DNA from 3 places in the Acetobacterium sp. KB-1 genome. Region 1 is predicted to be linked to each of the others. Evidence: riboswitches for the same ligand, from Rfam matches in the RefSeq annotation. Region 1 holds a riboswitch; each other region holds the start of a gene.
What was found. Region 1 has a riboswitch for cobalamin ahead of DOZ58_RS16095 (iron ABC transporter permease). Riboswitches for the same ligand answer to the same signal wherever they lie in the genome.
Positions count from the first base shown of each region.

Region 2: linked by a shared signal. The riboswitch ahead of DOZ58_RS09715 (DUF4430 domain-containing protein) and the one ahead of DOZ58_RS16095 (iron ABC transporter permease) in region 1 are both predicted to bind cobalamin.
Region 3: linked by a shared signal. The riboswitch ahead of DOZ58_RS14080 (ECF transporter S component) and the one ahead of DOZ58_RS16095 (iron ABC transporter permease) in region 1 are both predicted to bind cobalamin.

Region 1 covers NZ_CP030040.1:3,490,913-3,501,408, forward strand. The annotation lists gene cobK (precorrin-6A reductase) at 1-263, shown strand, start outside; gene cbiQ (cobalt ECF transporter T component CbiQ) at 368-1,186, shown strand; gene DOZ58_RS16080 (energy-coupling factor ABC transporter ATP-binding protein) at 1,208-2,044, shown strand; gene DOZ58_RS16085 (energy-coupling factor ABC transporter permease) at 2,188-2,952, shown strand; gene DOZ58_RS16090 (energy-coupling factor ABC transporter substrate-binding protein) at 2,952-3,293, shown strand; cobalamin riboswitch at 3,322-3,520, shown strand; gene DOZ58_RS16095 (iron ABC transporter permease) at 3,800-4,834, shown strand; gene DOZ58_RS16100 (ABC transporter ATP-binding protein) at 4,831-6,042, shown strand; gene DOZ58_RS16105 (adenosylcobinamide amidohydrolase) at 6,044-7,201, shown strand; gene DOZ58_RS16110 (ABC transporter substrate-binding protein) at 7,185-8,357, shown strand; gene cobN (cobaltochelatase subunit CobN) at 8,367-10,496, shown strand, end outside.
Region 2 covers NZ_CP030040.1:2,081,455-2,091,950, forward strand. The annotation lists gene DOZ58_RS09705 (TIM barrel protein) at 1-400, opposite strand, end outside; gene DOZ58_RS09710 (hypothetical protein) at 455-2,608, opposite strand; gene DOZ58_RS09715 (DUF4430 domain-containing protein) at 2,623-3,867, opposite strand; cobalamin riboswitch at 4,105-4,237, opposite strand; gene DOZ58_RS09720 (hypothetical protein) at 4,591-4,899, shown strand; gene DOZ58_RS18920 (DUF4430 domain-containing protein) at 5,120-10,496, opposite strand, start outside.
Region 3 covers NZ_CP030040.1:3,039,192-3,049,687, reverse strand. The annotation lists gene DOZ58_RS14095 (aminotransferase class IV) at 1-626, opposite strand, end outside; gene pabB (aminodeoxychorismate synthase component I) at 650-2,020, opposite strand; gene DOZ58_RS14085 (aminodeoxychorismate/anthranilate synthase component II) at 2,014-2,601, opposite strand; cobalamin riboswitch at 2,850-3,018, shown strand; gene DOZ58_RS14080 (ECF transporter S component) at 3,138-3,671, shown strand; gene DOZ58_RS14075 (alpha-ribazole-5-phosphate synthase) at 3,769-4,500, shown strand; gene DOZ58_RS14070 (aromatic acid exporter family protein) at 4,621-5,232, opposite strand; gene DOZ58_RS14065 (prephenate dehydrogenase) at 5,408-6,301, opposite strand; gene aroF (3-deoxy-7-phosphoheptulonate synthase) at 6,301-7,311, opposite strand; gene DOZ58_RS14055 (O-acetylhomoserine aminocarboxypropyltransferase/cysteine synthase family protein) at 7,902-9,182, shown strand; gene metA (homoserine O-succinyltransferase) at 9,209-10,129, shown strand; gene DOZ58_RS14045 (hypothetical protein) at 10,168-10,496, opposite strand, start outside.

The DNA of each region.
Region 1 (10,496 bases):
CCAGAAATATCATTGCCATTAAGGGCCCCTATAATGAAGCGTTAAATATTGAATTATTTAAATATTGTAAGGCGTCGGTCCTGGTAACCAAGGAAAGTGGCAACATGGGTGGCGTAGTGGACAAAATCAAAGCCGCTAAAAAACTGGGGATGAAAATTATTCTGGTCGACCGGATTGAAGAAAACTGCAGCAATAAATTCTCTTCAATTGAAGAGTTGATGAAAGGTGTGGGAAAAATTTGCCATGGTCAGTTGAATCAGTAAGCGTCAAGACAAGCAAACAATAGAAGGGTAGGCTTCATGTGGAAAAAAGTTTAGATAAATGGATCAGTGTTGTAAAAACCGGTGAAAAACCGGAGCATGAAACAATGCATCATCAGAAGCGACACCATCATCAAATTGGACATAAACATGGCGAAGGATCGGCCATTGATTTTTATGCCTATGCCTCAAAAATAAGACAGTGGAACCCGACCTTTAAAGTGGTTTTTTCCTTTACCACCCTGCTTCTTTGCATTGGGCTAAATAATCCCTTTGTGTCTCTGGCCGTAATCGCCAGCATGGCCTATTTGACGGTGTTAAAAGGCGGACTGCCGCTGGGAGCGTATATTTCGGTACTGATGATACCGATTACCTTTATTCTTCTGGGAACCATTGCCATTGGGGTTGATTTTTCAAGCCAGCCGATCGGGCAGTTTAATCTTTTTCTTGGTTTTGGCTATCTCTTTACCTCAGTTGCCAAGCTCCAGGAAATGGCCTTTCTGATTCTGAAAGTCTTTGGTGCCATTAGCGCCATGATTATGATGACCTTGTCCACACCTTCTTCAGAAATCATCGGGGTGCTCCGAAAGGCCCATGTGCCCAAGCTGATTATTGAGCTAATGAACCTGATTTATCGGTATATTTTTATTATGCTGGATGTTTTTAATAACATACGAAATTCTGCCGATTCCCGCCAGGGCTATAGTGATTTTAAGACTGCCTGCTATACCTTTGGCAGTGTCGCCAGCAATATGCTGGTGGTTTCACTTAAAAAGGCCAATGCTTATTATACCGCCATGGAAGCCAGAGGCTATGACGGCGATTTGGTTTTTCTGGAAGAAGAAAAGAAGCTTCAGGTGAGTCACCTGATAATTGGGGCTGCCTTCATGATTTTTCTGATTCTGCTTGGGATTTTTACGCACTAGAAAGGATTGATGGCATTAATTATGAGTGAACCAATACTAAAGGTCAGCGAGCTTTATTACAGTTATGGAAACGGAAACCCGGCGCTGGATGGGGTCAGTGTGAATATTTTTAAGGGCGAAAAGATTGCGGTGATCGGATCGAACGGGTCTGGTAAGTCGACCTTTTTTCTTAATGCCAATGGGGTACTTAAAGCCGATCACGGCGAAATCAGCTATCAGGGCACAATTATTAATAAAAAGAATATAAAAGATTTGCGCAAGAATATCGGGATTGTTTTTCAGGACGCCGACAATCAGATCATTGCCTCCACCGTCATGGCCGAGGTTGGTTTTGGCCCGATGAATTTAAAACTGCCTCGAGAAGAGGTAATCAGCCGGGTCGATGAGGCCCTAACCTACATGAACATCCTCGATTTTAAAGATCGTCCGCCTCATTATTTAAGTGGCGGCGAAAAAAAGCGGGTGACGATTGCTGATATTATCGCGATGAAATCAGAGGTCATTATCTTTGATGAACCAACCGCGGCCCTGGATCCCCTCAATGCCCAGATGTTAGAAGAGGTGCTACTAAAGCTCGGAGAAGAAGGCAAAACGATGCTGATCTCCACGCACGATGTGGATTTTGCCTATCGTTGGGCAGAGCGGGCGATAGTTTTTGATCAGGGAAAAATTATTGCTGATGGAACGCCATTGGAGATTTTTAAAAACGCGAGAATCCTGGAGCAGGCAAATCTGAAACGGCCAGCCATGCTCGATGTTTATGAGATGCTGGTTGAAAACAAAATGATAAAGGACGAAAGCAACTATCCAACCACTCCCCAGGCGCTTAAAGTTTTATTACAAAAAAATATTCGGTAAAGAGTCATTTAGGTAGATGGTTACGATAGCAGTAATTGCGCAATCGATTTTAAGTTAAGTTGGCTTTGTGAGAGTTCAAAATTGAGCGCTCAAGAATTTTCGCAAACCCTTATAATATATAGATAAAAACTAGAGGAGGAACTATGAACACAAGTTTAACAACAAGAGAGAAGCGATTTATTGCGGCTGCGGCTGCGATCGCCCTGGTATTTGGGTTTACCCCGGTGGCCAGTGCGATGCACATTATGGAAGGTTACCTGCCAGTCGGTTTTAGTGTGGCCTGGGGCGTGATCTGTATTCCATTTTTAATTAAGGGTTACATGTCGATAAAAAAAACACTCAAAGAAAATCCTAAAACCATCACCTTACTGGCTATGGCTGGAGCCTATGTTTTTGTGTTATCATCTTTAAAAATTCCATCCGTAACCGGCAGTTGTTCTCATATGACCGGGACCGGGCTGGGCGCGATTCTGTTTGGACCAGCGGCAGTCAGTATTTTAGGCGTCATTGTCCTATTGTTTCAAGCTATTTTGCTGGCACATGGTGGGCTGACGACTCTGGGCGCGAATACCTTTTCAATGGCGATTGCCGGCCCCTTTGTAACCTTCGGAATTTTTATACTTTGTAAAAAAATAAAAATTAATAAGCATGTCGGTGTTTTTCTGGCAGCGGCAATTGGCGATTTGTTTACCTATTGTGTTACCGCATTCCAGTTGGCGATGGCCTATCCTTCCGAAAGTGGTGGCGTTGCCGCTTCGATGGTTAAATTTTTAGCCGTCTTTGCACCGACTCAGGTTCCCTTGGCTATCATCGAAGGAATTTTAACCGTGGTTATTATAATCGGGCTGGAAACCTATGCACAACCAGAACTTAATGATCTGGGATATCTTACCGGAGGTGTAAAATAATGACAGCGACAAAAAAAACAGTCATTGGTCTTTTAGTGTTGGCAGTAATCATTGCTCTGGTCCCCCTGTTTATCTTGCAGGATGCCGAGTTTGGGGGCTCTGATGATGCGGGCAGTGGGGTTGTGTCTGAGATTACCGGAACAGAGTATGAACCCTGGTTTACCCCAATTTTTGAAACGGCGATAAACGGTGAAATACCCGGTGAAGTGGAAAGTTTGTTTTTCTGTCTTCAAACCGGAATCGGGGTCGGGATTATTGCCTTCTTAATGGGGCGATTTGTGGAGCGAAAGAAAAAAGAAGACGAGCCAAAAAAAACAGACTCAAAAAAAGCTAAGAAATAAGACGGGTTTAAAAGGACTAAGTTTAAAAATTGAATAATTAAAAACAGGTGTCGGTTGCAATCCATTGTATTGCAGGCCGATTAAAAGGGAAGAGAGGTGAAAATCCTCCGCGGTCCCGCCGCTGTAAAAGAAGAGTTCCTCCAGGAATGCCACTGTAGAAATATGGGAAGGTAGGAGGGTATGTTGACGCTTGAGCCAGAAGACCTGCCTGTTTATGCAAAACTCTGCGAGAGACAGAAAAAAGGTTTTATTTGCGTACCGTTTTACGGGCTCATTGTCTCAATTTGAGATAATGAGCCTTTTTTTATACTTGGGAAAATTACAAAATAGTCAGATCAACATTTCTGATTAAAGGACAAAGCAAAACTGTCAGAGCAATTAATATTGCGAGCTAGCAGGGGAAATTGCGAAAATATTGGTTAGCATCGATAGTATTAATTTAGAAATATAAATGGAGGTTTCATAATGAAGAAAAAAGCAACGAAAATTATGAATCAGAGGTGGTAATGGAAAGTATAAAAAACAGAAAAGCACGACAAATCAGCATCCTGGTCTTGATTCTTGGGGCCATTGTGGTGATTTCGCTATACAGCATCAGTGTGGGGTCCATCAATATCAGTATTCCGGATATTCTATCTATTTTGTCGGGAAAAGCAGTGGCAGATGATACCTATGGCCCGATTATTATGAATATTCGCCTACCCAGAACCCTGGCTACGATCATGGGGGGAGCCTGTCTGGCACTTTCCGGTTTGTTGCTGCAGATATTTTTTAAAAATCCAATCGTCGAGCCTTATATTTTAGGGGTCTCATCCGGGGCAACCTTGTTCGTGGGGCTGGTACTATTAGGTGGATTCTCATTCGGATTGAAGTCCCTGCCCCCGATGGGTTTGTTTGCCGGTGCTTTTCTGGGTGCCATGCTGGTGATGGTGGTGGTGGTTTTTGCCGCTCAAAAAGTAAAGAACATCACAACCCTTTTAATCATCGGGATGATGGCCGGGTTTATTTGCAATGCCTTTACCAGTATCCTGACCGCTTTTGCCGACAAAGAACAGCTGCATGGCTTTGTGATGTGGTCGATGGGCAGTTTTTCGGGATTCTCCTGGCCACAGGTCCAGTTTTTATATGGCATCGGTTTACCGATGATTATTCTGGCTTTTGTTTTGAGTAAACCATTAAATGCCATGCTCTTTGGTGAGAATTATGCGATTTCCATGGGGCTCAGCATGAAAAAATTCCGGGTGATTGTGATTCTGATTGCCAGTGTCTTGACGGCAACGATCACCGCCTTTGCCGGGCCAATTTCCTTTGTCGGCCTGGCCGTTCCCCATATGGTGCGAATCACTCTAGGGACGTCAGATAATCGCATTCTGATACCGGGGGTCATTTTCGCTGGGGCCTTGATGACCGGGGTTTGTGATCTTATTGCACGGATGATTCTTTCCCCCATTGAACTGCCCTTGGGGGTTATTACGGCCTTAATCGGTGCGCCGATTGTTGTTTACTTACTCGTCCATAAAACGAAAGGAAATGAGCTATGAAACCAGTAATCTTCACTGAAAATCTGAATGTTGGTTATGATAAAAAGGTAGTTGTTGAACAAGTGGATATTTGTGCCCAAAAAGGAGAACTGATCTGTTTGTTGGGTCCCAATGGGTCTGGAAAATCTACGATTTTGCGGACCTTAACGGGATTGCAACCACCGGTAAATGGGCGAGTTGAAATTAATGGAAGGGATATAGCGACCATCAAAAAAGCAGAACTGGCTAAAAAAATGGCGATCGTGCTGACTGAACAGGTCTCGTTGGGACTGTTGACTGTTTTTGAAATTGCTTCAATGGGTCGATATCCCCATACCAATTTTATGGGAAGACTATCAGCAGAAGACGAAAAGATTGTTAATGAGGCGCTTGATCTGGTTGATGCTGGATATCTGAAAAACCGCTATTATTTCGAACTTAGCGATGGTGAAAAACAAAAGGTCATGATTGCCCGGGCGTTGGTTCAGGAACCCGAGCTGATTGTTCTGGATGAACCTACCAGTCATCTGGATGTTCGGCACAAGGTGGAAGTCATCAGTATTTTAAGAAAACTCTGTCTGGAAAAAGGCATCACCGTGGTGCTATCCCTCCATGACATTGATATTGCTATTAAAGGCTGTCAGAAGATTTTACTGATTGAAAAGGGTAAGGTTAAAGCTCAGGGAACGCCAGAAGAGATTATCAAAACTGGTACAATTCAGAGTCTTTACTCAATTGAAGGGGCTAATTATAATGAGTTGTTAGGGTGCCTCGAATTTTGTTCACCGGTATTACCGGAAGTGTTTATTACCGGCGGAAATGGCACTGGAACCGGCGTTTATCGGGCCGTATCCCGAGCTGGTTTTGGCATGTGCTGCGGGGTACTGCATAGCAATGACATTGACTTGCATGTGGCAAAGGCCCTCAATTGCGATGTTGTTGAAGAAGACTCGTTTAGTCGGATTACCGAAAAACATTACGAAGATGCAGCAGCTAAAATGGCAAAAATGCACTATGTTATTGACACCGGCTTTCCGGTGGGAAAAACGAATGAGCATAATCTGGATTTAATCATTGATGCCATCAAAATGGGAAAAGTAGTTTTTAGCTTAACTGATCAAAGCGAATTAAAAGGACGGTTTGGTGATTGGGCCGAAAAAATAAAATGCTGTAAAAATCCGGCCGAGATTTTGCAGATCATCCCGCCACAAACAGGAAGTGGGTGCTGAGATGATGTTGGGGGTAACAGCTACCGGAGATCCTATTCATCGCTATCATCGGTGTCTGGTGGTGCCTTTTTCGGGACCACGAAAGGTTATCAGTACCGCCATGGAGCATGGTGGTTATCAGGAAAATCTAACGGCGATATTTAATCAGGATGTCAACCCCGGGCCGGGTCGGTTGTGCGAACACATGGAACCCGGTCAGCAGGAAAAAATGCAGTCCTTTATCCGGGAGGAGTTGGGGTTGGCTCCGGACACGGTAGCACGGATGGCTACGATTGTGTCCATGGAAAGTGCGGCCATTAAAAGCGAAACCTATGACATCCTGACCGTGACGGCTATTACCACCGCTAGTCTGGAAGTCAATGGCGGGCGGATTGGTGAGAAAGCTACCAGCTATGAAAAAAACGGCGAGTATATTAATTTAAGACCGGGAACCATTAATAGTATGGTCTTTGTCAGTGGCAATATGACACAAGGCTGTATGGCCCGAGCCATGGTGACAGCAACCGAGGCCAAAACAGCCGCTTGTCAGGAATTGATGGCCAGCAGCCTTTACTCAACCGGTATCGCCACCGGATCAGGAACGGATAACCTGATGATTATTTGCGATAGCGAGTCGACTAACCGACTGACCTATGCTGGAAAGCATGGCAAGCTGGGAGAACTGATTGGTCGGTTGGTGCGGGATACTGTCAAAGAATCCCTCAATCAGCATATGGCCTTAAACCCGGTTACCCAGCATCGGTTATTTGCGCGAATGAAACGCTATGGCGTTACCGAGGGAACCTTTTTTAAAAAATTCAATGAACTCAGTCATAAAGGTCAACGCGATTTTCCCAAATGGATCGATCGTCTCCATCGGTTGGATCAGGAGGATGAGCTGGTAACCATGACTTCCCTCTATGTTCATCTGATGGATCAGCTGGGCTGGGGGTTGTTGTCTGGATCGGAAGCTATCAATGGCGGGGTAATAATTCTTAAGCAGATTGCCAAAGATCAATCAATTAATCTTGACTTATCAACAAAACAACATGAGTCCGCTGAAGCGGTGATTCAAAAAATGGTAAATTCTTTTGTGACGACCCTTTCAGAAATGGTCATGGCAAATGAAATAAAAACAAACTCAGAAGGAGAAAAGAAGAGTAATGAAAAGACAGTTTAAACAGTTAGCGGTGATTGCGGTCACTGCGGTAATGGTAGTATCAGGGTTAGTAGGATTAACAGGGTGTCAGTCTGCTGACAAGAGCTATAAAAGCGAGGATGGCAATACCATCAAATTGCAGTATGCCAAAAATTTTAACATCGAATATCTTGATAATAATAATAAGATAGTCACCGATGGTGAAGGAAAACAAATGTTACTGCTGCAAAAAGGTCAGGAAGCTCCAGAGGAATACAAGGATCTACCATCGATTACCATTCCGATTGATCAGTCAGTTTATACCAGTACCACCCAGGTTGGCTTTTTACGAGCCTTTGATGACGAAACGCTGTTTGACAGCATTGTTGGGGTGCGTTTAAAAGCCGAAGAGTGGGATTTCGATGCGATGAAAAATCGCATGCTAGAAGGTAAAATCAAAGATATTGGCTCTAATTCTGCCACCAGCAGCAGTTATGATTATGAGGTGATCCAATCCCTGAAGCCGAAGATTGTTTTTACTATAACTGGCATGGGTAGTGAACAGCAGAAGCTGATGGAGATGCTATCCCAGAATAACATTCCTTATCTCTATGATTCATCAAGTACCGAAACCGATTATCGGGGCACCATGGAATGGCTTAAATACTACTCTGCTTTTTATAATCTGGAAAAAGAAGCCGCTGAATACTATGATGAAGCGATGGTTCGTATTGACGAAATGAAAGCCAAGGTAGAAAATGAAGAAAAACCAAAGGTTGCCTGGGCCATTGTCTCTTCTGGGAAAATTTATGTTCAGAATGCCGGATCAAAAGCGGCGCAAATGGTTCGTGATGCTGGCGGTGAATACCTTTTTGATGACATTGGGGTTGGCAAAGATGGGGTTATCGTTATAACCCCGGAAGAGTTCTACAGCCGGGTTTCAAAGGCTGATTATTATATTAACTCCGGGATGCCAAAATATGGGCCGGATATTAAATCGATCACCGATCAGGTGCCGGTAGCGGCGGATCTTCCGATTTACAGCAGTGGCAACGTATGGCAGATTACCGATAGTTTTTGGTCGACTTATCATACCATTGATGAAAAATATCTGGAGCTGGCGGCCATTTTCCACTCTGACCTCTATCCGGATGCGGAATTCAGTCATTTCAGACAAATGCCTGCCGTCGCCAAATAAGGTGAAAAAATGTTAAATTTAGTCATTATTATGACCAGTATGGAGCCTTTCCTGACTTTCAGGGAGGCTCTGGTCAATTTAGATAAACACTATCCCGGTAAGTTTAGGGTGGCGTTGTTTAATACAACGGAGCTAGAAAATAGTGAAGTCTATGCCCAATGTGTTGAGGTAACAGAAAAAGCTGATTTCATTTTTATGAACATTCATGGTTCATTATCCTTTTTCAAACCTTTTTATGCTTATTTTAATCAGTTTAAAAAGCAGAAACCTTTTTTTATTAACACTACTATAGAAGAAGAGGTCGGTGAGGTTTTTCCGGATTGCAGCATTATGCCGGAGGACTTCAAGACGATTTATAAATATTTCAAGTCGACCAGCGTAAAAAATTTTAAAAACCTGATCAAGTGGATCGGCAATCAGTTTGCCGGTGGAGAATATCCCCTTGATCCACCGGTGCTGCCAAAATGGAGTGGGATCTATGATCCAGATCGCGATAGCTCCGATGAGACCGCTTATTTAACTGAGCTTCGCAGCAATGGTCAATTTACTATTGGTATTATCATCAACGTATTGCTGGTTCAGAAGGATAATCTGGCTCATATCGATGCCCTGATTCGTGAGATTAGAAATCAGGGTGTCAATCCCCTATGTATTTATTCCGATATGCTGCCGGATCTGGATCTGGGCTGTGAAGGTATCCGCAATGTGCTGGAACGCTGTATGATTCAGGATGGTCAGGTGATTGTCGATGCCATCATCAATACCACAGCGTTTAGTCTGACGATTCTTTCCGATCCGGGGGATGGCTCAAAGCTCAAAGATACCAGCATTTTCGAATTATTCAAAGTACCGGTTTTGCAATCCATGACCACCCTGCAATCATTGGCGGAGTGGGATGAATCGGTGCGGGGTCTGGACCCCCTTTCACTTAGCTTTTGTGTGTTTCAGCCAGAGTTTGACGGTCAGGTGATTGCCTATCCTTTTGCCACCACCGAAAATGAAGACACTCCCCTTGGTTCGAAACGGGTTTCCAAACCGATTGCTGAACGGGTTAACCGGATTGTTACGCTAGCGCATAATTGGGCCAGATTACGGCATAAAGATAATGCCAAAAAGAAGGTGGCCATCATCCTTCATAATAATCCGCCCCGAAATGATAACATCGGCGGCGCCGCCGGACTGGATACGCCAGTTTCGGTTTATGAGATGATGAATGCGCTGGAGGAGAGTGGAATCTTTACCGCCTATCATTTTGAGGATGGGAAAGAAATTATTGACCGTATTACCAGTGGATTGACGAATGACGGTCGCTGGTCTTCGCCGGAAGCGATGCTTAAAAAAAGTATTGACACAGTTAAGAAAGAACAGTATCAAAAGTGGTTTGATCAGTTTATTCCCCGAATCCAGGAAAATCTGGTCAAATATTGGGACGAACCGGTAGGCGATTTTATGGCGGTGGAGAATCAGTTGCTCGTTCCCGGGATTCTCAATGGTAATGTTTTTATCGGACTGCAGCCCCCCCGAGCCTTTGAAGATAAGGCTGAAGAAATGTACCACAGCACCGATATCCCCTGTCCCCATCAGTACATTGGGGTTTACAATTGGGTTGAAAAAATTTTTGAAGCCGATGTAATTATTCATGTCGGTACCCATGGCACCATCGAATGGTTGCCCGGCAAAGAAGTGGGGCTGTCCAAAAATTGTTATAGCGATATCTGCATTGGTACCATTCCCCATCTCTATTCTTATATTATTAATGCTCCCGGTGAAGGCACCCAGGCCAAGCGACGAACCTACGCCACCCTTTTGGATTATATGGTGCCATCAATGTTTGAAGCCGGAGTTTACGATGAACTCGCTGAGATGGATGAGTTGATGAAACAGTACTATCATATTCAGAGTGCAGATCCTAAAAAGCTGCCAATTATTCAGCAGGAAATCAAGGAATTGGCCATCAGGATGAATCTGCATGACGATATTGGCATTACCGCCCAACAAATGGAAACGGATATTGATGGCTGTATCCATGAATTTCACTCCTGGGTTACCAACGTTCAGGCCTGTGATATTTATGACGGCTTTCACATTTTTGGGATGGTTCCGAAAGGTGATAAATTCAGGAACATGCTGAAAATGCTG
Region 2 (10,496 bases), 1.4 Mb from region 1:
CAAAAGCCCCGGTAAATGAATGCTCCGTGGTTACGTGGGAAACGTGATAGACCATATACTCCACCTCAAATTCCCGGGCTCGCTGATATTCCTGCCGAAAGGCCTCCACCAGAATGTCAGGATGGGTACCGCCATAATATTGACGAACCCCCTTCATCCCACCAAACATCTCCGACACCTTTGCCATATCATTTTGATAAAATTCCAGCCAGGTGGGAAAATATTTCAAGTGAAGTCCTTTTAATATCTGTCGTGGTAGCGTATCCAGATAATCTTCTTCATAACAAATCAACTCCACACCATCCAGTTGGTGTTTTTCTAAAAAACTCTGCACATTCTTCCAGTCGCCTTCAAATTTTTCCAGATCGCCGGAGTAATTTGAAATATTCATCAGAATCATCTAATGCTCACCTCCTTGATTTATGCTGGCATTATAACCCAGTTTACCTTAACATCAGTTGTTGTTGATAAAGGCTAAGTCATTGGTTCCTGTTTCTACCGCCGGAGGTGTTTCACCTTTTGGCACCACCACAATTTTGATGCCCTCCAGTCGGTAACCAAAACCGGCGGTTCCGGCACTATCACCATTTTTAGCCCAGTTTAACCAGCCAGAATTTTGCGCATGAACACGGTAGTACACGTCAAATTTATCGGCATCGGCTCCGGTTAGTTTTATGTCAATGGCTTCCAGGCGTAATCCCTGTCCTTTGGTACCACTCATGTCGCCATTGGCTTTCCATGCGTCTTCCCAGCCGATGTTTTCAATATGGGTTTTGTACTCAATACCCAGGTCTGCATCACCTTGTAGTTTTACCTCAATGCCTTCTAAGCGAAGCGAACGGCCAGCGGTACCACTCATCTTTCCATTGGCTTTAAACTCTTTTTCCCAACCATCATTTTGAATATGGGTTCGATACAAACAATTGACGGTCGGAACCGTTGGTTCAACGGGGTCGGTGGGATCTTCCGTTGCTTCAACCTTCGCTTTAACCGCATTATACTTTGTCATATCAATGTTGCTTTTCTGACTCGCCGTTAAATCGAGCGAACCAAGTACTGCATCCACCGCATCCAAGCCTTGCTGAGCTGCTGCCTTGTTGGCTGCCGTGATTGCAGAGGCCTCTGGCAGGGACCAAATGGCGTCATTCACCTTAACGGTAGAATTGCTGACATCGGTACAGTCAAAAAGCTTATTCTGATTCCGATAAGCTCGCACAATGGCTTCATAACCCCTGGCGATCTGACCTTCATCGGCAGAGAAGGATTTATTTATGTCAGTCAACTGATCCAACATGGTGTAACCATTCTTTATAAACTCTGCTTGAAAAATATCAACATTTCCGGTTCCTAACATGATAAAACTTTGGGCATTGGACCAGGCATTATTATATTCAATACCACTGTAAAAGAGACCCGTGTAACCTTGAATCCTGGTGAAATAAGGAATAAGCACCGTTTCCATTGCCTGTTTTACATCGTAAAACTCATCGCCAACCTTGGCATTGGGATCATAAAATGGTGCAATCGGTTGAAACTCCATGATATACATATCAACTAATGGATCGCTGTGTGAAACTGACCCCGCTAACGCATTAGCTGCCAGTTCGTGAATATAGTCATGGTCACGGTCCGGCAAGTAATTATAAGAATCAATGGCAAATTCACTGACCTGTTTAACAAAATACCCATCGGATGGGTTCTTGCCATTGGTCAGCATTTCAATCAGATTATAGCCGCCAACATTTCTGGCATCATAACCCATGGCGGTGATTGCCAGGGCATCCTTGGCTACCTCATTGGCATCAAAGCCTTCGTTTAAAGGCTTGCCTTGAGCATCTTTTTTGTCTGATTTCTGATATTTCTGCACAAAGGCATCATAACATTCGGCATAAAAGCCACTGTGTGGCGTATAATCGGCCCGGGCTGCCGTAAAGATCAACCATGAGCCATAGGCCTGGGTTGTTGTTCCAAATACCGCATCCTGTCCCGATACCGTAGACGGCAAGCGGTAAACCAGTGAATCCTGAATCAATTTTTCAGCCGAACTGATCAATGCTTCCTGTTTAGCGCCATCAGGTACCGTTGTGTTGCCATTATAGCTAAGCGAAGGCATGTTGGCTTCAAAATCTTTCCCAGCTAAGGGTGTTCGTTCTTCTTCGTACCAGTAGGTCAATTGATAGTTACCAGCCAGTGCTTCGTCATACTCAATGAGGTACTGATTCAAAAGTGCCGGAATAGCGCCACTAAAATCATAAGCTTTTGATTCCAGCCCACTAAACATCAGTGGATTTTGGATTGTACTTTCCGGGTACATCGGGACCAGTTTGGCCTGACTTTTATCAATAATTGCCTGACTCGCACTGGTACCATCTGCCGCCACTAACTTAGTCGTGTAGCTGGCTAGCAGGAATTCATCATAATTCTCATTGATTCCCTGAGCCGGAACCACCTTGTTTTCGATGGTGTAGACCACCTTCACCGCAATGGCTGTTTTGTTATCGGCGGCTTTGACCGGCATCATCCACCCTAGGGCAGACACCAAAACTAAAATCAGCAAACCGGCCATTAGCCAGCTTTTTCTTTTAACGTCTTTTAACAAGCTTTTCATTTTTTCACCTTTCATTACTTAGTTATAAATGCATTACCCGCAGTGCCCTCAGCCGCCACTGGTGCCGGTGCACCATGGGATACTACCTGTATTTTTATACCTTCCAGTCGGTAACCAAAACCTGCCGTTCCGGCACTCTCACCGTTTTTAGCATAACCCATCCAACCCACATTCTGGGCATGCACCTGATAATAAACATCAAATTGATCGGCATCAGCGCCAGTCAATTGAATATCAATGGCTTCCAGACGTAAACCCTGTTTTTCTGTGCCACTCATTTGCCCATTGCTTTTCCATTGCTCTTCCCAGCCCAGATTTTCAATGTGGGTCTTGTATTCCACACCAAGGTCATACTCGGCATTTTCTTCCAGGTTTATCTCAATCCCTTCCAGCCGCAGTGATTCGCCAATCGTTCCGCTTACCTCCCCGTTTTTCCTTAGCGTTTGCCATCCCTCATTTTGTACATGAGTCCGATAACTAGCGTTAACACTAAAGGCGGCAACGGCATTGTTAAGTTCTGCGGTTGCGACATTTATTTCGTTTTGTGATGCAACCATGTTTGTCGATACTGCAATGGCATTGTCATAGGCCGTTTTTATGATATCATTACTTAAATAAATTTCTTTCATCTCGGTGTTAACGATAGCAACTGCTTTTAAAAGGGCATCCTTATTACCGATTATCACCTTCGGTTCCGGTGAGCCCCATTCATAACCAGTCAGATCAGCTCCATAGCCCCAGTAACTAAAAGCAATCCGGACAACATCGCCGTCTTTAACCACATAATCGCCCATACCGACATCCGGACTGAGGTTATTGACTAAATACATCCATCCTCCCTGTTGACTGTAAGAGGTGGTCCCTAATGCATTATCCGTGCCAGCATTTCCAAAGGCTTTGGCTGTTGCGGTATCACCACCGCCAAGCTTTTCGACAATATAATTGGGGATCACCACCGATTCTACTCCGGCATCAGTTCCTTTAATACCATTGATGTAAACCTTACTCCCGATAATGTTGTCAGGCCCAGCCAATCGTGAAACCAGATCAAAGACGGTTTCACCTTCTGTAAAGTTGATCTTAACCGGTTCGATGAAAAATCCCTGGCCAATCGTTGACCGCTCCATATCAATAACAACCGAACCACCGGCATTGCCGCTTTCCACCTCGTTAACCGCTGCCATAACCGACAAGGGTGTGAACATCCCTAAAACCAATAGAATAGCCAAAACCCCATTTGATTTCTTAAACATTTTCATTTCGCTTTTTCTCCTTCTTTTTAAATGATTATCAAACCGTTGACTCAAGCTTTGTTCCCTCTCTATCCCTCCTTGTTCCAAACTGTACTAATTACAATAACTGATTTTTATCTTAATGATATAAGCGAAAAATCAACAAAAAAAGAACTTCCATCCAAGTCAAAAAATGACCTGTGATCGAAGTTCCAGTAGTTGCTGTAGAACTTTTTGTTGCTCAACCGCCTTAATTGCGAAGGTCGATTGCTGTTGCTAAAGAATAGGTTCCCGGCTTATGCTTTTGGCAATTACGGTAGCGCATCTGTTCGGGATTTTCACCCGGATTCCCCTGAAGCAAACAAAAAGGCCTTGCCTGCTTAAGCCTAATGGAATAATGTGATTGACTAACACCATTCCCGGCATTCTTTATGACATGATTAAATTTTACACCACTGATTGTATAACAAACAGCTTTGCATCTTATTATATAAAGCTTATCATCTGCTGTATGAAATTGCAATATTTTTTATTAACAATTGCTTCATTTTAAAATATCATCACTCGAAAATAATTGGTGTCGTTTTGAGTTTATAATCCTCAAATAACTATTTTAATTTTTGACAAACTAAGGTATAATAATATAAATTAAAATGATCTGCAAGATGAACTCGACATATCCGATCGTTGAAAGGGGAATTTATGACTAACGAAGAGACTCGACATATCCGATCGTTGAAAGGGGAATTTATGACTAACGAAGAGACTCGACATATCCGATCGTTGAAAGGGGAATTTATGACTAACGAAGAGTTTCAAACCATTGTGCTAAAAAAGTTTGATACCATGGAGGGTCGCTTTGATACCTTGGAATCTGATTTAACTAGTGTCAAAACTAAGTTAGATGCTGTCGCCGATCAGGTTGCTGTTTTAACCGAATTCAAAACTGATACCGAGCAATATTTCACCGACACCAAAGAGACGCTTAATTTCATTTTACACAAAGAATTGCTAAATGAAAAAGAAGTGTTTTTACTGAGAAAAAAGCAAGCTCAATAAAATGATAGCATAAAAGAGCAGCCAACACGCTGCTCTTTTTTTATTTAAGTACTACCGAACGGACCGGTTTTACAATTGTTTTTCTGGTCGCCATTGAAGCCTCCCATTTTCTTTTTTTTATACAAAAAAAGAACTCCTATTTATATTTTGGGATGAAGGCTAAGCCTCCATCCCGTAGGGGTCTGTGTTTGTTTACTGCCTTAACTGATTCGTTTATTACTCAGTTTTTAACCAGAAACGCGGTCTCAATGCTTCCTTCTTCTGGTGTCGGTGCGGCTTGTCCTTTGGGTACCACAATCACGTGAATACCTTCCAGGCGGTAGCCAAATCCTGCTGTTCCGGCGTCTTCACCGTTTTTGGCAAAGGCCATCCAGCCGGTATTTTGAGCATGCACCTGATAATAAACATCGTAGTTTTCGGCAGCGGCTCCGGTTAGTTCAATCCGGATCGCTTCCAGTCGCAGGGCTTTCCCTTCGGTACCGCTCATGATGCCATCGGCTTTCCAGCTGTCTTCCCAGCCGATATTTTCGATATGGGTTTCGTAGCGAATGCCCATGTCGACGTCAGCGGTATCGGCTCGCTTAATTTCGATCCCTTCCAACCGCAGAGATTGTCCCTGGGTTCCACTCATGGCACCGTTATTCTTCCAGTCCTGCCAGCCCACATTCTGAACATGGGTGCGGTAACTGAAATCAACGGTGGGGATCTCAACAGCCTTTGTTGCCACGACGCCAAACTCGGAGAAGGCATTGACTTTAAAGAGCAGTGATTTTCCATCGGCGGACAGGATTGGGGTAATCCATTCCACGGTGCCGTCGGTTTTCTTATGATAAATCTTATAGCTGTCATAACCCTGCTGGTCATCGCCTAACGGCATCGTCAGGGTGACAAAGCTGTCGGGATTGTTATTAAATTCAGCCAACGCTTCGTCACTCATATCTGGCTTGATGCTGTAGAGGCTGACGACCTTGGCATCTTTGATGCCGGCTTCTGTAGCTGCCTTTTCCGCTTCGTCGGTCTTGTCGGCGTCGCCGCTTTCGGGTTCAACCTTCAGGCCAACGCCTTCAGGGAGACCAACCACTTCAATACCGGTGGCTTCATCTTTTGCCGGTGGCGTTGCCGCTTCCAGCTCGGCAATCCGAGCTTCAGCCACAGCTAACGCATCCAGGTTGGAGACCAACGCTTTTTGAATGTCGGTCAGTTTGTTATAGGCAGTGCGAGCTGCCACCACATCAGCCTTGCTGCCCAGGGCCAGTTTGTCGCCAGATGGCAATCCACTAATCTGTCCGCTGACAGCTTTAGCCGCGGCCTTGTCGGCTTCGGTGGCTTCGCCAGCCAGCAGCTTGGCCATTTGTGTTTCGACGGCCGTCAATGTACTAAGATTCGTGACCAGCTTTTTCTGGGCTTCGCTTAACGCGTCATAGACAGCCCGGGCGGCAGCAACCGCATCTTTGTCGGTCAGTGCCAGCTTATCCACTGCTGGCAAAGCGGCAATCTGATCACTAACAGCCTTGGCAGCAACCTTATCGGCGGCGGTCTGAAGCTCGGTGATCTTGGCTTCAGCGGCTGTCAGGGTGCCAAGGTTGGTCACCAGTGCTTTCTGGGCCGTTGTCAACGCATCATAGGCGGTCCGAGCGGCGGTGACAGCGGCTTTATCAGTTAAGGTCAACTTGGCCACTGCCGGTAGTGCAGCGATCTGATCAGTAACAACCTTGGCCAGCTTAGCATCATTTGCCGGATCTCCTGGTTTATAGTCGGCAATGGCTTTGTTCAGGGCGGTGGTTGCGTCGTTAATCGGTTTTATTTTTGCAGTCATATCCTGTACAATAGTCATGGCTGCTTCATAAGCTTCACTGATGGCCGCGTCACTTAGGTAGGCGGTATTGCCATTGACCTTGGCCAATGCTTTAAGAAGGGAATCTCGATTTTCAGGAGTAAAGCTCATTTCGTAAGTAACATTATTTCCGTCAGTACCTTTTCCCGTTACATCCGCCCCGGTTCCCCAATAGGTAAAGGCCAAACGAAGTACATCTCCATTTTTTAAGGTGCTACCTTTCATCCCAACACTTGGGGAACTATTATTGACAAAATACATCCAGCCAGAATAATCGCTATAATCTTTTTCACCAAGGGTGTTGCCTGATTGCGTTTTCCCATGCGATTTAGCTGCATTGGTATCGCCGGCATTTAACTCATCGATTATATACTTCGGTATGGAGACAGCACCAGAATCCGCACCTTTAATTGCTGCAAGATATCCGGGATCATTACCGATAACCATATTCTCGGCACCTAACAACTTCTCAACGGCATCCCAGGCAGTATCGCCCTGCTTAATAGTTAGGGTTTGAGGTTCAATATAGAAGCCCTGCCCGATAGTGAAGCGCTCAATGGTTACAGTAATCGTGCATTCCGGTGTTAGGGCAATGATTTTTGCTTCTGCTGCTTCCAGCTGGCTGAGGTTCGTAACTAAATTTCTCTGATAAGTGGTAAGTGATGTATAAGCTGCTCTGGCCGCATCAACAGTTGCTTTTTGACTATAGCTTAAAATGCTACCCAATGCGTTAATCTTTTCAATCACTGCATTAGCAGCCTTCTGATCGGCACTAATTTCTCCTGCCCCTTCCAATGCTTTAATTTTCGCTTCACTATCAGTCAATTTTTGAAGTGTTGTCGCACTGATAAGCAGCTTTTGACTTTCCGTCAAGAGATCATAGGCACTTCTTACTCCCATAACCGCCGTTTTATGATCAATGGTGATCGATTCCAGTGAAGGTAAGGCATTAATCAAAATCGTTACTTCCCCGGCAATGTCACTATCATCCAGAATTAAGCTGCGGTTTGTGACAAGTTTTTTCTGGGTATCGTTAAGGGCATAATAGGCCAACCTGGTCGGCTTTTTTGCATCTGAAGTTGCACCTGTCGGCAACGCACTTATTAAACCAATGACATAATCTGCCTGAACCTGATCACTGCCAATAGTTACATCTGGTTTGATGGTTGAGTCAACTAATGCAAGAGCATTTTTTAAGGCATAGTAGGATTCACCTAAACCAGTTACAATATTTTCGCCAACACTTTGGGCGGCTGTTTTTGTGGCCGTTAATTTTTCTTTTAGATTGTCCTTTTTTAATCCATCATCTGCAGAAGCAAGTGCTGTCTCCGCCTGTGCAACCAGTTGATCGACCTCTTCTCGTGTCAAAGCGGCCCGCTGCCAGACACTGCTGCCGTTATAAACGTCACCTAACGCAATAATATATTGAGTGCTATTAAGACCGACAAACTCATCTCTCTCTAGATAAGTTAGGGCACTCTTATCGCCATTTGCCCATAGCGCTCCGTTAATATCTAATCCCGAGGCCGCCAAACCAGATACCACACAAGAATGAGTTAAAATATTATAGTTCGTATACTGTGGATTTTGGAAAGCACCATTATAGTCCCCTTCAGTTTCCTGGTAATTCTTAATATCACGAACTGCTGAAACGATTTTAGCTTCGACTCCCGGGACATCGTTATGGCTGGCCAATGCAATCAAGGCCCACCCCCGCATATCCAGATCAAAACTGCTACTGGCCGCCTCCGAAGCTACTTTATTTATGAGTATATCCTGTTTGTTGTATTGAGCCCCGGCAGCATCAAGGGCCATCAAGGCCCAGATATTGCTCCCCCACGGACCAAAACTGCCGCCTTCCCCTTGCTCTCCTAAGAGCTTTTCGACATAGTTAATACCATGGTAATTATACGGGTTTTCGCCGCTGAGTACCAGCTCCAAAATAATCGCACCATAACTGGTTGCTGATGTGGAGTTGTGGGTTTCGACATTATAGGCATATTTCCTGTTCAGATCGCCATTGGCTGCCGCATATGCAAAAACATCCCAATAAGTATTGGTCAGTTGATCTCCTTGACTTGCTTCAAAATTCTTTATGGATTTATCCAGTAACGTTTTTGCCCGCTGTTTAGTATCGTCTGAAACAGTTTCTTTAACCAGGGGAAATTCGAAATAGTAAGCATTGCTAAAGGAAACTCCATCGGAAGTTGCGTCGACCGTAACGATTAACTCCTGTGTGTCAGCACCCACGGTGATTGTATTATTATTTAATACTGTTGTATCGGTAACATCGAGTTCCGTCCAGTTTTTGGAAATTGCCGAAATCTTCGCTCCCTCTGTTAGCGTAAATGTAAAACTTATGTCCTCACTGCCTGTTGAGGTTACCAGATAGCGAGACAAGTCACTTTTAAATGATTGATCCAAGGTCGCATTAGTGATTTCTACCCCTTCCATATTGGCTCCACCTTGCGTCCACTTAATATAGATATCATGGAGCTCTTCTTTTGTTTCATCCCCATTAGCCGGAGTAATACTAATCGAAATAGGCGTTTCTTCGTTTAATACGTCAGGATCAAGGTAAAGAAGATAGCTCCCGCCAACTTTTTGTGTAGCGCCATTAATCCCAATGATAGCGTTCGTATCAGTTGGCAAAACTTTCGCACACAAGTATTGATCCGTGGTTTTTAAATCAATATAGTTTTTCCCATTTTCTTCATAAATCTTATGTTCTTTAAAAACTTCACCGGGTTTATTTGTATTTGGTGCCAGCGCCCGATATAATTGAATCGGCTCTTTTAGTGAAACATCTTCGCCAGGTGTTACCAAGTAGGTATTATCACCTTCACGCATTAATAAAATCACTCGGGTTGAATAATTGATTGGTATATTATAAGATGAAGATGGTCGTACTTCACCATCACTTCTACTTCTAATCTGTAAGATATTCAGTCCCTGATTTAATACCAGCTCCTGACTAATGCCCGTTCCGTTACCATCAACACGAGACCATGCTCCCCCATTAATAGAGACATAATTACTATTCTGTTGATAAAACTCACTTAAATACTCTCCACTTTCAACATAGGGATAGGTTGTCGTGACTAATCCACGTTTTAAAGATAAACGAATGGATCTAATCTCATCCGGCAACTGATTTTCCAAATTGATTCCAGCATAACTATCCGCTTTCACGTACTGATAGTCATCTTCGAGTACCGCCTTTGTTTCCCCATTATAGAGCGTAATATCTTGATAATCGATTTTTCGATCAGAACTATGTGATGCTGGAGAAATACCCGTTCCGTTATCATTTAAGATTAAATAGTAGACCTCGCTTTCATTGTTATCTGTGACAGTTATTTTAAAGCAGGTCATTCCATAATGAACGCTAAGAAAATTATCAGGACTTGGCACTGGACCAGTTGTAATAAAAGGGTTTTCCGGCTCAATAGGCGTTGCCCCTAAAGCTATGCCTGCCCCCGTATAACCCATGGTATAATCAATCGCCAGATTCTTTTCATTCAGATTATTTGGATCAGACAAATCACTAATTTCTACGGTTGCAGTGGGCGATTTTCGTTCACCGGCAATAAACAGATAACAATTTTTAGTATTATCTTTTATATCTGCATAATAAATGTTATGTTCACCATCCAGCAATTGGGGCTGAAAATACGTCGTTCTGAACGCGCTAATTTTTTGGTACATATTGAAATCAGTGTAAGGCATCGCTGATTTCTTTGTAGTTCCAATGGTTAAACTT
Region 3 (10,496 bases), 450 kb from region 1:
ATGAGGTTGGCTTTTAGCAACTGGATTACCCGGTTTCTGATAATTCCGGCCAGCAGCCCGCAATCCCTTGCCGGGGTACAGACGGTTTTGTTTTTAATCAAAAAGAGATTGGTCATACAGCCTTCGGCCAGATAACCACGGGTGTTATAAAAAATCGATTCGGAAAAACCGCGGGCCTTGGCCTCATTTAAAATCAGCAGATTTTCCAGATAGTTGTTGGACTTGATCGTGACCAGCCGGGCTGTTTCATTGCGGACCGCATCATTGGTACAGATTTTTACTCCCCGGGCAAACATCTGGCGGTCATAATGATTCTCCCGGGCGGTGATTAGCAGGTTGTCCGCTTTTAAGCCCTTACTGAGGGTGACCCGCAGCCCACCCCGATTCATCTCATTTTTTTTTATGATCTTCAGACAGTCCGCCTTAATCTGATCGGGATGACTGGTTAAGTTAAGGCCCATCACCAGGGCACTTTGTTTAAAGCGCTCCATATGATCCGCGAAAAAAAACGGTTTTCCATGGGCTACATTGATGGTTTCAAACACCCCATAGCCATAAAGAAAGCCCTGATCCAGAGAAATCTGGGGTTCTTTTGAAATTTCTCCGTTATAACTGGCGTAGTCCATTGGGTTCCTCCTAAACTGTTTAATTAATAGCGTTTCAGTGCATCCATCAGAGCTCTGCCCTTGTCGAAGGTTTCCTGATATTCGGACTGGTTGTCGGAATCCCAGACGATTCCACCGCCGACCTGAAAATAACCTTTCCCATCCTTGCAGACAATCGTCCGAATGACAATATTAAGATCGAGATCCCCGTTGAAACCAATATAGCCGATCGAACCGGTATAAATGTTTCGCTGGGTGGGCTCCAGTTCATCAATAATCTCCATCGCCCGGATCTTCGGTGCCCCGGTAATCGAACCGCCGGGGAAAGTGGCTTTGACACAATCGATGGCATCGAGGTTGTCCTTTAATTCGGCCGTAACGGTTGAGACCAGGTGAAAAACGGTCTGATAAGTTTCTAACTTAAACAATTCCGGAACCTTAACGGTGCCGGTTTTAGCAATTTTTCCCAGATCATTGCGCTCCAGATCGACAATCATTAGCAGTTCGGCTTTATCCTTTTCGCTGTTAACCAGAGTCTCCCGATTAGCGGCATCTTCCGCAGCGGTTTTGCCCCGGGGCATCGTCCCTTTAATCGGTCGGGTTTCAATGTTTCGACCCTGAACCAGAATAAAACGCTCCGGGGAACTGGAAACAATCTGTCCTTCTCCAAAATCAATGTAACTGGCAAAGGGAGCCGGGTTAATTTTTCTGAGTTCGCTGTATAATTCCAGTGGGCTAAGCTGTAAATCAGCGTTAAAGCGCTGAGTCAGATTTGTCTGGTAAATATCTCCCGCTAAAATGTATTCGTGAACTGCATCCAGTGCCTTCATATACTCCGGCTTGGTGAAATTACCCCGAAATTCAACATTCTCATTAATTTTAAAGTCTGTACGAATGGCAATTTTGGGATCGCCGACAAATTTTGCGGCTAACCGGCTGATGATATCCGCTTCATTTTCTTCGATTCCCAGGGCGGCCACATAGGTCTTACCTTCTTTATGATCAATAATCACAATGCCATCATAAAAACCCATATAACAATCGGGGATCCCCACATCATCCACGGCACTGCGGGGAAATACTTCCAGATGATGACAGAGATCATAGCCAAAATAACCCACTGCCCCACCTAAAAAAGGAAACGGGGATGGATAATCCATTTTATACTTTTTTAAGAGCTTTTGCAGTTCATCAAAAGGATCTCCCGTAAGCGTTTTCGTCGCTGTTTTGGTTTTAACGGTAATGGCGTCCGCTTTGCTTTTAAAGACCAGAAACGGGTTCCCACCGATAAATGAATAGCGTCCCAGACTGTCCGGGTCTCTGCCGCTGTCTAAAAAGAAACTATAGGGCTCATCTTTGAATAGAAGATAGCACTCAAAACTGCTTAAGTCGGTTTTTATTTCTTGTATTAACATCGCACACCATTTTCTTTTGTCGATTGATAAAAGTTATCCAATAATTCCATCCCCATTTCGGTAAGAATCGCTTCAGGATGAAACTGAACCCCTTCGATGTGGTAGTCTTTATGTCGCATACCCATGATCTCATTTTGATCAGTTCGGGCGGTGATCTCAAAAAAATCCGGTATTTCCTGATTTTCAACCACCAAAGAATGGTAGCGCGTCACCTTCAGGGGATTATTAAGACCATCAAACACGCCGGCATTGTCATGGGAGATGGCATGGACTTTGCCATGAACCGGTTCCAGAGCTTTTTTAATCTTACAGCCAAAGGCCTGACCGATGATCTGGTGGCCCAGACAAATACCCAGGATCGGGATTTCACCCTTAAAACGGTGCACCACATCCAGACAGATTCCGGATTCGTTGGGGGTGCATGGCCCCGGTGATAAGACAATCATCGACGGTGCCATCGCGGCAATCTCGTCCAGGGTAATCTTATCGTTTCTCTTTACAATCACCGTTGCATTCAGTTTTTCCAGATACTGAACCAAATTATAGGTGAAAGAATCATAGTTGTCGATCATTAGAATCAATTTTTATACCTCTTAGTATTAGTCATTTTGTAAAGCATTGTACCATACTCCAAGGATTCAATACAATGAATTATAGCAGCAATATTTGGCCGCGATTTTTTTATCGCCGCTTTTTTTTCGCGGTTGATTTAAGCTAGAATTTACCCTCGACGCGATCATCTTTTAACGATTACTTTACTTTTTCTTTCCCTTAATTATTTACAATTTCAATTTGACAAATTGATCTCTGATGTGCTATTATTTGCTCAAGTAAATAAAGCTTTTTTGGTGCCTTGAAAAAGGAGAATAGGGAAACAGGTTAAAATCCTGTAGGGACCCACCACTGTAAAGTCGAGCACAAGTCATGACCACCTCACGGGAAGGGACAAACTGCGATGAAGCTGACTCAGGAGACCTGCCAGAAATGATTCCATTTGGACGACGGTAAAGTTCACATCTAAATTAGATGTGAACTTTTTTATTTAATTAAATCGACCTATCCAAATTTTCTTTTCATCGCCATAGAAATGCTTTATAATAAAATTAAGGAGTATCACATGAAAATCAACACGCGACAACTCGTTTTTATGGCGCTTTTAATTGCCCTCTCTTTTGTAGGAGCCCAGTTAAAAGTTTTTGGCACGATTGCCTTCGATTCACTGCCGGCCTTTTTGGGCACCCTGTTGATGGGACCTCTGGCTGGCGCAATTATTGCTATTATCGGTCATCTTTTAACCGCGCTTACCTCAGGATTCCCAATGACCCTACCCGTTCACCTTGCTATTGGTCTGGGGATGGGGCTGATCATGGTGGCCACCTGGTATACTTATGTTTTTGTTAAAAAGGCCGCAAATGAAATCGTCGCCCTGATCGTCAACGTTATCGTTGCCGCTATCTGCAACGGCCCGATCCTACTTTTACTCTGTTCGCCGCTTTTAATCCCCATGTTAACCTGGCCCGGAGTAATTGCAATGATGTTTCCCCTGGCTCTGGTGGGTGGAATCAATGCCCTGATTGCGGCCCTTGTCTTTAAAGCATTACCCCTATCGGTTAAAAATCAGGTATCTTCGGCAACTTCGGCTCAGGCATAAACTTAAGCTCCGCTAGAACCTGATTCTTAAATGACGAAGTAACTCACAAAATACATGGCACTTACGTTATTATAAAAACCCCCGAATGGAGGACCGTATGAAAACTTATCAATATCGTGACCTATCCGTCATTGAGCTTCCTGATTCCCTCCTGGTCACTGCCTGCGACAGTAGCGGTGGCGTCGGGGAAAAGCCCGGGGATGAACTGTGTGTTGCCACCAAGTACATTTCTGTTTTTGCTGCCCGGGTATGTCTTTTTGAACTGCTGGCCTGTGGCGCCCAGATCATCGGTCTTTCCAACACCATCGTCGGAGAAATGCACCCCACCGGCGAAGCTCTGATTAAAGGTATTCGGGAAGAATTGGAACGAGCCGGTATCGGAGATCTGCCCATTAATGGTTCGACCGAAGAAAATTTCAAAACCAGCATGACCGGTTTTGGCATTTTTGTACTCGGAATGGCCAATCGGTTGCGAATCACTCCCTCAGTATCTGCAGATGTGGTGATCTGCATCGGTAAACCCAAATATGTCAGTGCCCTTATTCTCGATGGCGATCCGGAAATCGCCAATTATCAGGATCTCAAGACCTTAGTTAAGAACCCTGCCGTAAATGAGATCGTTCCCTGCGGTTCCAAAGGGATTTTATACGAAGCCAACACGCTTGCCAATATTTACCAGCTCCAATTTGAACAATTACCTAATGATCTGAATGTAGTGGATTCTTCCGGCCCGGCAACCACCGTAATTGCCAGCATCAAGCCCTCAGCCCTATCCGGACTGGCTGCCATCTTTAAGGATAAGCTGACCATTATTGGTTATTTCAGATAACAAAATATTTGCAAATAAAAAAAGACCACCTGGTATTAAGGGTGGTCTCTTTTTTAAGGGGAGGGGTAATTATATTTTAGTTAATCTAGACGTCACAAAAATCCAGAATAAACGTAAAATCTAGGGTTTGAATATCATATACAACAGGTTTGACACTTTAAATTTTTTATAACCGCTGTCCGGTTTTTCTTCGACCGTGACCAACTCTTTTTCCGCCTCTGTTTGGCTTTCATCCGGGTTTTTATCACATTCCGGCAATTTAATAAAGCGATTGATTAAAAACGCCACAACGATACCAAATACCGTTTCCAGAAGTCTTAAAAGGGCCAGCATATAGGTACCCGTATCCTGAGGATAGGTGGTCATTAAAATGAGAAAAACCACACAGGTAATAACGATAGCACCCGACTTGTTAATTGTATTACACAGATAAATCAGTCCCATAATTCCTAACGGAATGATGAAAACATAGGCGTATTGATATGGGATTAAACGAGCAATAAAAATACCCAACATTCCCGCTACACCTCCAAAGAGGGTTCCCAATATCCGATTCCAGCCCGTTTCAATCGAATTTTCAATGCTCGGTCCCATCGTAATCACGGCCGCAATTGCAGCAACGAGCGGATTGAACTCCGGTCCCATAATTGCAAATACTACCACACAGATAAAGACTGCTAACACCGTTTTTATGTTTCTCATACCAATAGCTGGCAGATTACATAATTTCATGATTTTTTAACTCCAATTATTTTTTTGACTTTTACTATCAACATTTTGTTCCCAGCAAAAGTTTTGTTATAATATGTTTCTTTAACTAGAGTATACTCTCATATGAGATTAAGTCAATAGCGTAATCATTTTCAGGCTGATGTAACTGTTTTCACGCCGCATCTCTTAAGCAAACTCACAGATTTTTTAAGTTTTTAGCCGCCCGGATTTCCCCCATGGCAACGCGTTTCTTGCGAACTGATTTAAGCCGTGCGATCAATTCTTCCTTTTCATCTTGCTTTATCATTTCTTTCATTGCTTCCAGACTGGTTTCAAATTTCTTGATCTGGTCCAACAAGTTTTTGCGGTTGCACATAAACAGCTCCGTCCACATGGGGGCATTAATCATGGCAATCCGGGTCAGATCACCAAAGCTTCCGCCCTCAAAATCAGTGATGGAGAGATCATCCTCACAATCAACCAGGGCCGCTGCAATCACATGACAAAGCTGGGAAGTAAAGGCTATTTTTTGATCGTGTATTTCGGTGGTGGTCTCAACAATGTGGTTAAATCCCAAATCGGTTACGATATCCCTGATCAACTCAATGTTCTCTGGTTGATTGGTCGGTAAGGGGGTGAGAATATAATTACGATTCTTAAAAATGCGATCATCAGCCCCGCCGAATCCCTCTTTTTCACTTCCCGCCATGGGGTGTCCCGGAATATAGTCAATGTCTTTGCGTAACAGATTGCCCAGGTTTTTAAAGACCACTTCTTTTACTCCAATAATGTCGGTAACAATCGCCCCCGGTTTAAAATCTTCCATATAGAGCGCTAAAAAAGCCAGCGTATCCATTGGTGTCAGACAGATAAAGACCAGATCACACCGGGGCAACATTTTTTGAAGCCCCGCCGAATCCCAGACGCCTTCATCGATCACGCCCCGGGTCCGGGCGGTTTTAATCACTGCCGGGCTTAAATCATAAGCCCAAATTTCTTTGGGGCCTTGTTTCCTGAGTCCCATGGCCAGTGCACCGCCCATCAGACCCAGGCCGATAAAGCCAACGATGGAATCTTCTCGGTTTTTCATTAGATCACCTTATTCTCAAATTCGGCGTATTTTTTAACTGTAATCATGATTTTATGGAATTGTTCCGGGGTAATGGATTGTTCCCCATCGCAAAGGGCCTCTTCGGGATTATTGTGGACCTCAATCATCACACCATCGGCACCAACGGCAATGGCCGCCTTGGTCAATGCTTCAACGGTCCAGGATAGCCCGGTGGCATGGCTGGGATCAATAATAATGGGCAGGTGGCTTTTTTGTTTAAGTACCGGGACACAACTAATATCCAAGGTGTTTCGGGTGGCCGTTTCAAAGGTTCTAATCCCCCGTTCGCACAAGATCACCTTATCGTTTCCTTCTTTCATGATGTATTCGGCCGACATCAAAAATTCCTGCATGGTTGATGACATCCCCCGTTTTAACAAAATAGGCTTGTCAATTTTCCCCAATTCCCGGAGCAAATCAAAATTCTGCATGTTTCTTGCCCCGACCTGGATAATGTCGACATCTTCAAAAGCTGGCAGATGTTCAAGTGACATCAGTTCGCTGACAATTGGAAGTCCGGTTTCTTTTCTGGCGATTTTTAATAACTCCAGCCCTTCATAACCTAAGCCCTGGAATGCGTAAGGCGAAGATCGTGGTTTAAAAGCACCACCGCGCAGAAAGGTAGCTCCAGATTCCTTTACACTTTTGGCAATCGCCACAACCTGTTCCTCACTTTCGACTGAACACGGACCAGCCATGATGCTAATGGTGCCTTCGCCAACTTTTCTGCCCTTAACGTTAATAATGGTGTCATCGGGATGGAATAAGCGATTGGCTTTTTTGTACGGTTCCTGAACTCTGAGGACATTCTCAACAATACGATTCGAACGGATTTTTTCCACATCTGCCAAGGTTGTATCCCCTACTATTCCCAGAATCGTGTGATCCACACCTTTTGAATAATGGATGCTCAGTCCCTGTGTTTCAATCATTTTGATTAACCTCTTGATATCTTCTTCATTTGTGTTGGGTTTAACGACTACTATCATTTTTTCCTCCATTATTGTTATTCACTGACCACTCACTTTTTATCTTCTGTGCACCGAAGACCACCGAAAATCGGTCGCTTGATTTTCCGTGATTCGTAGACAGCCACCAATTTGCTAGCATGACGCTTGGCTTTTGTCTTGCGAAAAAAAAAGGAGACTTCCTAAGAAGTCTCCTAAAAATAAACTTTTATTCAATACACCTGTATCGCTAAAAATTTCTCATGGATTCTCAAAGGAACTTAATTTATTGTACGCAAAATAACCAAAGCTAAAGAACCAATAGCTTTGGGTGTTAACGTAATAATATTCATTTAAGTTTCTTCTTAACTCTTCCATGATATTCCTCTCAGGACACATAAGAAAACAAATTTCTACTAAACATAAAAACTGCAACGTGTATTTTGATTTATTATAGACTTAAATTTTACTAATGTCAAATAAATAGTTCTGATTTTCTGTTAATTTTTTGTTCTTTGATTTCACGTATTGACAAGGTTCACGATTCGTGTTATATTGCTTATAATTCCTACTGGAATGATATGTAATGAAATTCACTGCAATAGAATCCCAAAAATCCAAAGGAGAAAGCAATGAAAGATACCCGAAAATTTGAAACCCTTCAACTACATGGGGGGCAAAACCCAGATCCTACCACTCACGCGGTGGCTGTTCCCATTTATCAGACGACCTCATATGTTTTTGATAATAGCGAACACGCCCAGCGCCTTTTTGGATTAGAAGAACCCGGTAATATTTATACCCGGATCATGAACCCCACCACTAATGTTTTGGAAGAACGAATGGCTCTTTTGGAAGGCGGTGTTGGTGCTCTGGCTTTTGCTTCCGGATCGGCCGCCATTACCGCAACAATTCTAAACATCGCCGGTACCGGTGATGAACTGGTTGCCGCGTCCACCCTTTACGGGGGCACCTACAATCTGTTAAGTGCCACCCTGCCCCGGCTTGGCATTAACACCACTTTTGTTAACCCGGATGATCCTGAGCGTTTTCGAACTGCCATTAACGAAAATACCAAGGCTATTTATATCGAGTCCTTAGGTAATCCGGCTATTAATATTTGTGATGTCAAGGCGGTTGCCAAAATCGCCCATGATAATGGTCTGCCGCTGATCGTTGATAATACCTTTGCCACGCCTTATTTATTTAAACCCCTGGATTTTGGTGCGGACATTGTGGTTTATTCGGCCACCAAATTTATCGGCGGCCACGGTACTACTATCGGTGGCCTGATCGTTGATGGTGGCACCTTTGACTGGGCCGGTAGCGGCCGCTTCCCGGTATTTACCACCCCGGACTCCAGCTACCACGGCATTACCTACGCGACTGACATCGGCGCTGCCGCCTTTATTGTCAAAGCCCGGGTTCAGCTACTCCGGGATACTGGCGCCTGCATCAGTCCGTTTAATGCCTTCCTGCTTTTACAGGGTCTGGAAACCCTATCACTGCGACTGGATCGGCATCTGGAAAACACCCAAAAAGTAGTGGCGTTTTTAAGTGACCATCCGAAAGTTACCTGGGTTAACTACCCCTCACTGCCTGATAACCCCTACAAGAATCTTTCCGAAGAGTACTTTAAAAAAGGTCCCGGCTCTATTTTTACCTTTGGGATCAAAGGCGGCATTGAAGCTGCCCGGAAATTCATTGACAGCCTGAGCCTGTTTACACATCTGGCCAACGTGGCCGATGCCAAGTCCCTGGTTATCCATCCGGCTACCACCACCCATCAACAGCTTTCCGGCGACGATCTCATTGCTGCCGGTGTTACCGAAGACATGATCCGTTTGTCCATCGGGCTGGAACATAGCGACGATATTTTAGCTGATTTGGATCAGGCTTTGGCTAAAGTCTGATAATTTTATTACCCGGAGGTAAAAATATGCCCATCAAAATACCCACCGACCTGCCCGCCAGTCAAATTTTAACCGATGAAAACATCTTTGTGATGGATTCCGACCGGGCCAGTCATCAGGATATCCGCCCACTTAAAATCGTAATCCTTAATTTAATGCCCACCAAAATCACCACCGAAACCCAGCTCCTGCGGTTATTGGGAAACACCCCGCTGCAAATCGAGGTAACCCTGCTGCAAACCAAAACCTATGCGAGCAAAAATACCTCTTCCGAACATTTAGGCTCTTTCTATTGTTACTTTGAGGAGATCCGGGAACAGCGTTTTGATGGACTGATTATCACTGGAGCCCCCATTGAAACCCTGGCGTTTGAAGCCGTGGATTATTGGGATGAGCTCACCGAAATTATGGAATGGAGTAAAACCAGTGTTTTTTCCACCCTGCATATCTGCTGGGGCGCTCAGGCCGGACTTTATTATCACTATGGCATTCAAAAGTACTTATTACCGCAAAAAGCCTTTGGCGTTTTTGAACACCATCTGGAACACCGCTATGTTAAACTCTTCCGGGGTTTTGATGACAGCTTCTATGTTCCCCACTCCCGACATACTGGGATTCACCGGGAACTCATTGATGCCCACCCAGATCTGGAGGTCATGGCATCGTCCATTGATGCCGGGGTTTATATTGCCACAGCTCAAAACGGCCGCCAGATTTTTGTTACCGGACATAGTGAATATGACCCGGAAACCTTAAAGGGTGAATATGACCGGGATGTTTCCCAGGGTAAACCGATTAATGTCCCCATCAACTATTACCCCAATGATGACCCCACAAAACCCCCGGTCGTGCGCTGGCGGGGCCATGCCAACCTGTTATTCAGTAACTGGCTGAATTACTACGTTTATCAGGAAACACCTTATGAATTATCAGATGCCGCATTTTAAGGGTATTTTAAAAGCGCAGGATGGCCTGCGCTTTTTTTTTATTTAACCGTGAATTCTGTTTTCGTGTCCGGATCTTCCCGGTCATCAATATAAATCTCCACCCCATAATACCCTGGTTTTGTTACCAGTTCTGCCGGAAGAATCCCCCATAGTGGTGCATCGCTGACGTCGCCGTTATTGATGGTAACGGAATCGACTTCCTGCCCTTCAAAAAACCAGATAAAAGTGATATTAGTATCATCCGGTGCGTTGTGCAGTTCTGCCGCCACGTACACATCGGTATTGACCGGAAACTCAGTGACTGTATCCGTGGGCATGGAGTTGTCGTCCACGCTTGTGGTCATCACAGCATTGCTAACCTTAGCAG